One region of the Aeromonas popoffii genome, then DNA from elsewhere that is predicted to be linked to it. Evidence: predicted binding sites of a transcription regulator. Region 1 holds the regulator's gene; each other region holds the start of a gene.

Region 1 (3,281 bases):
CACGGCAACAGCATTCACTACGAGGTGAAGAACCGGCTGGTGACCATCACCGGCAACGCTCAACTCAAGCAGGAAGATAGCGTGGTGAAAGGTGAGCTGATCCGCTACGACATCAACAAGCAGAAGATGATTGCTGAAAGCAAAGGTGGGCAGCAGCAAGTCAGGACTGAGTTCCTGCCAGCTCAGGTAGAGAATTTCGACAAGCCAGCCGATCAGAAGAAGCAGGGAAAATAAGCCATGGCAGTGTTGAAAGCAGTCGGCCTGCAAAAAAGTTACAAGCGCCGCATGGTGGTCAGCGATGTGAGCCTGGAAGTGGGTACCGGCCAGATTGTCGGGTTGCTGGGTCCGAATGGAGCTGGAAAGACCACCTCCTTCTATATGATAGTGGGGCTGGTGCAGAGCGATGCCGGTCTCATCACCATAGACGATCAGGATATCAGCCTGCAGCCCATGCATATCCGTGCCCGTAACGGCATCGGCTATCTGCCGCAGGAGGCCTCCATCTTCCGCCGCCTGTCGGTGTTCGACAACCTGATGGGGGTCATGCAGACCCGTAAGGGGCTGAGCCGTGAAGAGCGGGAAGACAATGTCGAACAGCTGCTGGAAGAGTTCAATATCACCCACATTCGCGACAACCTGGGTCAGAGTCTGTCCGGGGGGGAGCGTCGTCGGGTCGAAATCGCCCGAGCGCTGGCGGCCGAGCCGCGTTTTATCCTGCTGGATGAACCGTTTGCCGGGGTCGACCCCATTTCTGTGATAGACATCAAGAAGATCATCCAGCATCTGAAAGATAGAGGCCTGGGCGTCTTGATCACCGACCACAACGTCAGAGAGACTTTGGATGTATGCGAGAAGGCGTATATCGTCAGCCACGGCAAGATGATTGCCGAAGGTGCTCCGGCCGAGATACTGGCAGATGAACAGGTCAAACGCGTCTATTTGGGCGATCAATTCAGTCTATAGTAAGGGGGCATCTCTTCATTTCCTTTGACGACTGTCTCGCTGAACATAAGGATATCCCGACGTAGATGAAGCCGACATTACAGTTGCGTCTCGGTCAGTCCCTGACTATGACGCCGCAATTACAACAAGCGATTCGTCTGCTCCAGCTCTCCACTCTGGAACTCCAGCAGGAAATTCAGCAAGCGCTCGATAACAACCCCTTGCTGGAGCAAGAGGAGAATGACGTGCAGGAGACCAGCCAGGAAGAGCCAATCGATGCCAGTCAGCTCGACTCCAGCGATGCCATGGCCCAGGATCAGATGCCGGATGAGTTGCCGGTGGACACCACCTGGGAAGATGTCTACTCGGCCGGCACAGCCCAGAGCGCAGGCCCCATCCACGATGGGGAAGACAGCGTCTATCAGGGTGAAACCACCGAGAACCTGCAGGACTATCTACTGTGGCAGATGCGGCTCACGCCGTTTAGCGATCTGGATGCCGCCATTGCCCTCGCCATCATAGATGCCATCGACGATTCCGGTTATCTGACCGTCTCCCTCGAAGATATACAGGCGGCGGTGAGCAGCGAGGATGTCGAGGTGGAACTCGACGAGGTTGAGGCCGTGCTCAAGCGGGTGCAGCATTTCGATCCAGTCGGTATCGCCGCTCGCTCGGTGCAGGAATGTCTGTTGATCCAGCTTGGTCAATATGCCCCCGAACTGCCCTGGCTCAATGAGGCCAAGGAGGTGCTCAACGAGCACATGGACTTGCTCGGCAATCGTGATTATCGGACCCTGGCACGCAAGACCAAGCTCAAGGAGTGCGATCTCAAGGAGGTGCTGGATCTGATTCAGCAGCTGGAGCCCAGACCGGGCAATGGCATCATACAGAGCGACTCCCAGTACGTGATCCCGGATGTGACTGTGGTCAAGAAGGGGCCCAAATGGGTGGTAGAGCTCAATCCCGATTCTGCTCCACGCATCCGGGTCAATGAGACCTATGCCGCGATGGCGCGCCAGGCGCGCACCAGCCAGGACACCCAGTTCATCCGCTCCCATCTGCAAGAGGCCAAGTGGTTTATCAAGAGTCTGGAGAGTCGCAATGACACCCTGCTCAAGGTGGCCAGCTGTATTGTCGAGCAGCAACAGGGCTTTTTCGAGTATGGGGAAGAAGCCATGAAACCCATGGTGCTCAACGACATCGCCGAAGCGGTGGAGATGCATGAGTCTACCATTTCCCGGGTAACGACCCAGAAATACATGCATACGCCCCGTGGCATCTTCGAACTGAAGTTTTTTTTCTCCAGTCATGTGAACACCGAAGGAGGAGGAGAGTGCTCATCGACCGCAATTCGTGCGCTGATCAAGAAGTTGGTGACGGCAGAGAATCCCGCCAAGCCACTAAGTGATAGCAAGATCGCGGATTTGCTGGCCGAACAGGGTATTATGGTGGCGAGACGCACGATCGCAAAGTACCGTGAATCCTTGTTGATCCCGCCATCCAATCAGCGCAAACGCCTGGTTTAGGCAAAACAAAAGGATGATGTTATGCAAATTAACCTGACCGGACACCATGTCGAGATCACCGAAGCTCTGCGTGATTATGTGAATAACAAATTTGCCAAACTCGAGCGTCACTTTGACCACATCAACAATGTTCATGTGGTGTTGAGCGTAGAAAAACTGAACCAGATCGCCGAAGCCAAGCTGCATGTCAGCGGTGGCGAGGTGTTCGCCAATTCACAGCATGCCGACATGTATGCTGCGATTGATACCCTGCTGGACAAGCTGGATCGGCAGATCATCAAGCACAAAGATAAGTTAAATAAAAAATAACTATGCAACTTGAACACATACTGAGTCGGGACTGCACCAAAAGTGCGGTCCCTTGTACCAGCAAGAAACGCGCCCTTGAGATCATCAGTGAATTAGCCGCTGAGCGCCTGGGGACCTCTCGTCAGGCGTTATTCGAGTGCCTGCTGGCCAGAGAAAAGATGGGCAGTACCGGTATCGGTGCCGGTATCGCTATTCCCCACGGCCGGATCGGTGATGAGTTTCCGCCTACCGCCATCCTGATGACCTTCGCAGAGCCTATCCCCTTCGACTCCATCGACAATCAACCGGTTGACCTGCTCTTTGCCCTGCTGGTGCCGGAAAGCGAGTGCAAGCAGCACCTCAAGACCCTTTCCCTGATGGCATCCAAACTGGGTGACAAGGCGGTTTGCCGCCAGTTGCGCCAGGCAACCAGCGATGAAGATCTCTATCAGATCATGACCTCGGCCTGATATGCAGGCCCCCGTCATGACCCCAAGCGGTGAGGGAACAAGATGCAATTAATAG
Region 2 (3,281 bases), 880 kb from region 1:
GGTCTGGCCGATTGGGCGAAGCTGAAGGCTGCCGCCTCCGATCTTGGTACCGCGGTGAGCGAAACAGGCAAGGAGGTGTGGCAGGATGTCAGTGACTTCTCCAAGAAGAGCTGGGCCTCCATCTCGGCCTGGGGGGAGGAGGCGTTCAATACTGCCGGAGTCTGGACCGACAAGAGCATAGCGACCGGCAAGGAGTGGCTGAAGGTCGCTGACAAGAAGCTTGACGAGATGTTGAATCCCAAGACGGCGCAAGAGGCAAGGGTGGCGCTCAATACTATGGCCGATACTGCGCTGGTGCGACTGTTCAACGAGCAGCCTTCCGCCAAGTTGTTGTTTGACAAGGCCTATGGCTATGCGGTGTTCGATTCGCGCAAATTCTCCCTGATGCTCCATACCAACCAGGGGGCTGGCGTCGCGGTCAATCGTAACAGTGGCGAATACACCTATATGAAGATGTTTGGCGCGGGGCTTGCGGCCGGGATCGGGGGCAAGTTCTATCAGCAGGTGATCCTGTTTGAAGATAAGGCCAGATTCGATGCCTTTGTGACCCAGGGCTGGGAAGCCACCTCGGAAGTGGGCGTGGTGGCAGGCAAAGAGAGCGCCGAGCTGACCGCCAAATACAACGGCGGCATGGCCATCTACCAGATCGGCGAGAAGGGCTTGCTGCTCGATGCCAACATCTCGGGATCCAAATACTGGATAGATGAGGATCTGACGGAAAAGAGCCGGTAACGGTGTCGTTATCGGCTGATCACAGCAGGTAATGGCGTTGCCATCATCTGTCTATCAAGGCCCGCATGGCGGCAATGCCAGTTATTTAATCATTTTATGTGACTAAATATTCTTAATTAACGGGAGCGGTGCCAGGGTGAACGCCTCAATAGGGCTGACACCTTTGCCCTGACTGGTACCCAATAAAAAAAGAGGGAGGCATCATGCCTCCCTCACTCTTTAGCCCTTATACCTCGCGGGTTGGGACTCAAACTATCTTAACTGACTTGCATTAGGCACCTGCGCCGGATTTAATCAGAGCCACTGGCACTTGTCGAACCCGCCTATCCTGGTCTGGCCACTCATTCTCACCACACTCTAAGTGTATTGGCACTCTAATTGCTTACTGGATGCCAGCGTCAATGATTTGTCTGGGGATGAGATATGGAAATTAGTGCAAGCAGCCTGATGCAAGAGATGCAGGCGCTCAAGATCGAAGCGGGTGCCACGCCACTGGCACAGCCCGGCCGTGAGGTCACTTCTGACTTTGGTCAGTTGCTGCAGCAGGCGCTCGGCAACGTCAACGAGCTGCAAGGCGCGGCCAATGATCTGCGTACCCGTTTCGATATGGGCGACAAGTCAGTCGATCTGTCCGATGTGATGATCGCCGGCCAAAAATCCTCTATTGCTTTCGAAGCAACGGTACAGGTGCGCAACAAGATGGTCGATGCCTACAAGACCATCATGAACATGCCGGTATAAGTGATTACTGAACATCATGAAGATGTCAGCAATAAGGACATAAATCGTGGCTAATGACCAAAACGGCGACCTGCTGATGAACGATGAGGGCACTGCCGCCCTCGATGAGAATGAGCAGAAGAGTTCCGCACTCGGCTTCCTGTCCAACACCGATGTGCTGCGGCAAATCACCCTGATCCTGGGACTTGCCATCTGTCTGGCCATTGCGGTGTTTATCCTGCTGTGGGGCAAGGAGCCGGACATGCGTCCCCTCGGCACCTTTACCACCCAGGAGTTGGTCAAGACCCTCGATTTCCTCGATCAGCAGCGGATCCCCTATGAGGTGGATGGCAAGAGCGTGCTGGTCAGAGCCGAAAGATATGCGGATATCCGCCTGCGCCTGACTCGTGCCGGCCTTGCCAGCAATACCGATGCCAGCAACGATGGCGAGTCCATTCTGCTCAAGGACTCCAGCTTTGGCGTCAGCCAGCGCATGGAGACGGAGCGCCTCAAACTGAGCCGCGAGCGTCAGCTGGCGAGCGCCATCGAGCAGTTCCAGAACGTGGCCAAGGCCCAGGTGCTGTTGGCAATTCCCAAGGACAACGTGTTCGCTCGCAACGAGCGCAGGCCCAGTGCAACTGTGGTGCTGAGCCTCAAGGGCAACGCCCTCGGCCAGGGGGAAGTGGACTCCATCGTCGACATGGTCGCCTCTGCCGTGCATGGCCTCGAGCCGACTCGTGTCACCGTGACCGATCAGAACGGCCGCTTGCTCAACTCGGGTTCCCAGGATCCCATCTCTGCCCAGACTCGCAAGGAGTTTGCGATGCAGCAGAGGCAGGAGGTGGAGTACAAACAAAAAATTGACGCCATTCTGATCCCCGTGCTTGGCGCCGACAATTATACGGCGGAGGTCGACCTCTCCCTCGATTTCTCCCAGCAGGAACAGACCCGCAGGACCTTCAACCCGGACCTGCCGGCCGTGCGCTCCGAGATGACCCTGGAAGAGAACAGCGCCAATGGCGGCGGTGGCATACCAGGTGCTCTCTCCAACCAGCCGCCTGCCGCCTCCAACATTCCCGAGCAGACCGCCGCAGCTGATGGTGCCAGCGCCGCGGCTTCCGGCCGCTCCCGCAAGGAGGCGACCCGCAACTTTGAACTGGATACCACAGTGAGCCATATCCGGCGCCAGATGGGGGGCATTCGCCGCATGACGGTCTCGGTCGCGGTGGATTACAAACCCGCTACCGCCGCCGATGGCAAGGTGACCCGCGAGGCGCGCAGCCAGGCAGAGCTCGATACCCTGCGCCGTTTGCTGAGCGGCGGGCTTGGCTTTGATGTGACCCGAGGTGATACGCTGGAAGTGGTCGCCATCCCGTTCAACCGGCCAGAGTTTGAGAGCGTGGCCGCCGCACCCATCTACGAGCAGCCCTGGTTCTGGCGCGCGGTGCGCATCGCCGCCTCCGTGCTGGTCATCATAGTGTTGATCGTGACAGTCGTGCGCCCCATGCTCAAACGCCTGCTCTACCCGGATGCACGTCCGGAAGGGGATCTGGACCTGGACAACAGCATAGTGCTGGGTGGGGATGACGAGCTCAGTCTGCTGGCCGCTCAGGCCGAGTCAGAGCCGGTGTTCGGGGTACGTGACGGCCATCTGAAACTGCCGGATCTGCACCGTGACGAGGACTTGCTCAAGGCGGTACGTGCGCTGGTGGCGAACGAACCTGATTTGGCCGCACAGGTCATTAAAGAATGGGTAACGAACAAAGATGCCTGAAGATAATAAGACCCAAGTCACTGGCAATGACATTACCGACAGCCAGCGCCAAATC
Region 3 (3,281 bases), 970 kb from region 1:
GACGGGATACTGCCAGCTCGTAACCTTCGCGACGCATGTTTTCGATCAGGATGGAGAGGTGCAGTTCACCACGACCGGATACGCGGAACTTGTCCGGATCTTCGGTCTCTTCCACACGCAGGGCCACGTTGTGGACCAGCTCCTGGTTCAGACGCTCCATGATGTTGCGGGAGGTCACGAACTTGCCTTCTTTACCAGCGAACGGTGAGGTGTTGACCTGGAAGGTCATGTTCACGGTCGGCTCGTCAACGGAGAGCGGCGGCAGGGCTTCAACAGCACCGTTATCACAGATGGTGTCGGAGATTTTCAGCTCGCCCAGACCTGTGATGGCGATGATGTCGCCCGCTTGCGCGTCAACAACTTCGGTACGGGACAGACCTAGGTAGCCAAGCACCTGACCGACCTTGCCAGTACGGGTTTTGCCATCGGCACCGACGACGGTGACTTGCTGGTTGGTCTTGACGCGACCACGGCTGATACGGCCGATACCGATAACGCCGACGTAGGAGTTGTAGTCCAGCTGGGAGATTTGCATCTGGAAAGCACCGACAGGGTCACCCTTCGGCTGCTCGACGTTGTCGACGATGGCCTGGAACAGGGGTTCCATGTTGTCGGACTCAACGCCTTGGTCCATGGTGGCCCAACCGTTCAGTGCTGAAGCGTAAACAACTTTGAAGTCCAGTTGCTCATCGGTCGCACCCAGGTTGTCAAACAGGTCGAATACCTGATCCATTACCCAGTCAGGACGAGCACCCGGACGGTCAATCTTGTTGATGACCACGATCGGCTTCAGACCCTGGGCGAAGGCTTTCTGGGTCACGAAACGAGTCTGCGGCATCGGGCCGTCAACGGCATCAACCAGCAGCAGCACCGAGTCGACCATGGACATGACACGCTCTACTTCACCACCGAAGTCAGCGTGACCCGGGGTATCAACGATGTTGATACGGTAGTCTTTCCAGCGGATCGCGGTGTTCTTGGCGAGAATGGTAATACCACGTTCCTTTTCCAGGTCGTTGGAATCCATCAGACGCTCTTGACCATCAGTGGTACGGTCCAGGGTTCCAGACTGCTGCAGCAGCTTATCAACCAGGGTAGTTTTGCCGTGGTCTACGTGCGCAATAATCGCAATATTGCGTAAATTCTCTAACATTCTCGCCTCAATCACCGGGTAAAATTGGGCGCTAATTGTACTCTCGCCTTTGTGATCTGCCTAGCAGAATTACAGTGCAATCTCGTATAACAGGGGTTCGGGATCATAGACCTTCCGCTCAAAGCCTGCTTAGATGGGGGCTGACCGTATACTGCGCACCATTTTAGTGCACCAAAACGATCCACTCTTGCACTATTTTGAGGCGTAACGCGCTGAGATGGCGGGTCTTGGGGCAGGGTTATAGTCGCAAATGCCCTGAAATCAAGCTGTCACAAACTTGGCACGATACTGGCTTATGTGAATAAGATGACGCATTCACCCTAAGAGTTTTAACACCGGAGGTTACTTAGCATGTCAGCCCAGAACGTTTTGGCCCTGATCCAGGAACACGAAGTCAAGTTTGTTGACCTGCGCTTTACCGACACCAAAGGTAAAGAGCAGCACGTATCCATCCCTTCCCACCAGGTCAACGAAGACTTCTTCGAAGACGGCAAGATGTTCGATGGCTCCTCCATCGGCGGCTGGAAGGGCATCAACGAATCTGACATGGTGCTGATGCCGGATGCGGCCTCCGCCAAGCTGGATCCGTTCACCGAAGAGACCACCCTGAACATCGTCTGCGATGTGCTGGAACCGGCCACCATGCAAGGTTATGACCGCGATCCCCGCTCCATCTCCAAGCGTGCCGAAGATTTCCTGAAAGCCAGCGGCATCGCTGACACCGTGCTGTTCGGGCCGGAGCCGGAATTCTTCATGTTCGACAACATCACCTTCTCGAACACCATGGGCCACAGCTTCGTGAAAATCGAATCTGAAGAAGCCGCCTGGAACTCGGGTACCGAGTACGAGCACGGCAACAAGGGCCACCGTCCGTTCGTGAAAGGCGGTTACTTCCCGGTTGCACCGGTTGACTCCTCCCAGGACATCCGCGCCGCCATGTGTCTGGTGCTGGAAGAGATGGGCCAGGTCGTTGAAGCTCACCACCACGAAGTGGCGACCGCCGGTCAGAACGAGATCGCGACCCGTTTCAACACCCTCACGCTGAAAGCAGATGAAGTTCAGGTTCTGAAGTACGTGATCCACAACGTGGCCCACGCCTACAACAAGACCGTCACCTTCATGCCGAAGCCCATGTTCGGTGACAACGGCTCCGGCATGCACTGCCACCAGTCCCTGGCCAAGAACGGCGTCAACCTGTTCGCCGGCGACCTGTACGGCGGTCTGTCCGAGATGGCACTGCACTACATCGGCGGTATCATCAAGCACGCCAAGGCCATCAATGCCTTCGCCAACCCAACCACCAACTCCTACAAGCGTCTGGTTCCGGGTTATGAAGCCCCTGTCATGCTGGCTTACTCAGCCCGCAACCGCTCTGCCTCCATCCGTATTCCGGTGGTGCCGAGCCCGAAAGCTCGTCGTATCGAAGTGCGTTTCCCGGATCCGGCAGCCAACCCGTACCTGGCGTTCGCAGCACAGCTGATGGCCGGTCTGGACGGCATCATCAACAAGATCCATCCGGGCGATGCCATGGACAAGAACTTGTATGACCTGCCGCCGGAAGAGGCCGCTGAAGTACCGACCGTGGCCGGCTCTCTGGACGAAGCGCTGGCCGCACTGGACAGCGATCGCGAGTTCCTGACCCGCGGTGGCGTGTTCAGCGATGACTTCATCAACTCCTACCTGGAACTGAAACAACAGGATGTTGACCGCGTGCGCATGACCCCGCACCCGCTGGAGTTCGAACTGTACTACTCCGTCTAAATCGGAACAGACTGCCCGTTTAAATCCGGTCAGCTTGCTTAATCGTGACAAAACCCGCCATCTGGCGGGTTTTTTCTCTGATAGGATTAAGCAAATTACCGTCTAAGGAGAGATGGATGAACAACAAGCACGGCATAGGGATACTCACCCTCATGCTGCTAACCTCGTTCGGCGTTGATGCGACCAGGGTCTACTCCTGGGTCGATAGCAATGGCGTCACCCACTTCACGGATGCCCCTCCCCCCGGCCAGAAAGCCAAAGAAGTGGATCTGCGGGTTGCCCCTCTCATTGGCAGCTCGCCGCGCTCGGTGCAGGTGGAGAACTTCAACAGCCTGACCGGCGTCGATACCAAGAAGGAGAAGGAAGC

What was found. The regulator sigma-54, encoded in region 1, starts transcription at its own class of promoters, with help from an activator protein. The targets are predictions, from matches to a motif close to TGGCACNGTTTTNGCTT.
Region 2: the regulator sigma-54 is predicted to act here: its motif matches at 1,100-1,116, upstream of fliE (flagellar hook-basal body complex protein FliE).
Region 3: the regulator sigma-54 is predicted to act here: its motif matches at 1,432-1,448, upstream of glnA (glutamate--ammonia ligase).

Annotation. Positions count from the first base shown of each region.
Region 1 covers NZ_CP149129.1:4,076,752-4,080,032, reverse strand. The annotation lists gene lptA (lipopolysaccharide transport periplasmic protein LptA) at 1-234, shown strand, start outside; gene lptB (LPS export ABC transporter ATP-binding protein) at 238-963, shown strand; gene WJM78_RS18870 (RNA polymerase factor sigma-54) at 1,029-2,468, shown strand; gene hpf (ribosome hibernation promoting factor) at 2,490-2,777, shown strand; gene ptsN (PTS IIA-like nitrogen regulatory protein PtsN) at 2,780-3,226, shown strand; gene rapZ (RNase adapter RapZ) at 3,269-3,281, shown strand, end outside.
Region 2 covers NZ_CP149129.1:3,199,057-3,202,337, reverse strand. The annotation lists gene befA (beta cell expansion factor BefA) at 1-732, shown strand, start outside; gene fliE (flagellar hook-basal body complex protein FliE) at 1,156-1,473, shown strand; gene fliF (flagellar basal-body MS-ring/collar protein FliF) at 1,520-3,226, shown strand; gene fliG (flagellar motor switch protein FliG) at 3,219-3,281, shown strand, end outside.
Region 3 covers NZ_CP149129.1:161,401-164,681, reverse strand. The annotation lists gene typA (translational GTPase TypA) at 1-1,153, opposite strand, end outside; gene glnA (glutamate--ammonia ligase) at 1,505-2,914, shown strand; gene WJM78_RS00790 (DUF4124 domain-containing protein) at 3,031-3,281, shown strand, end outside.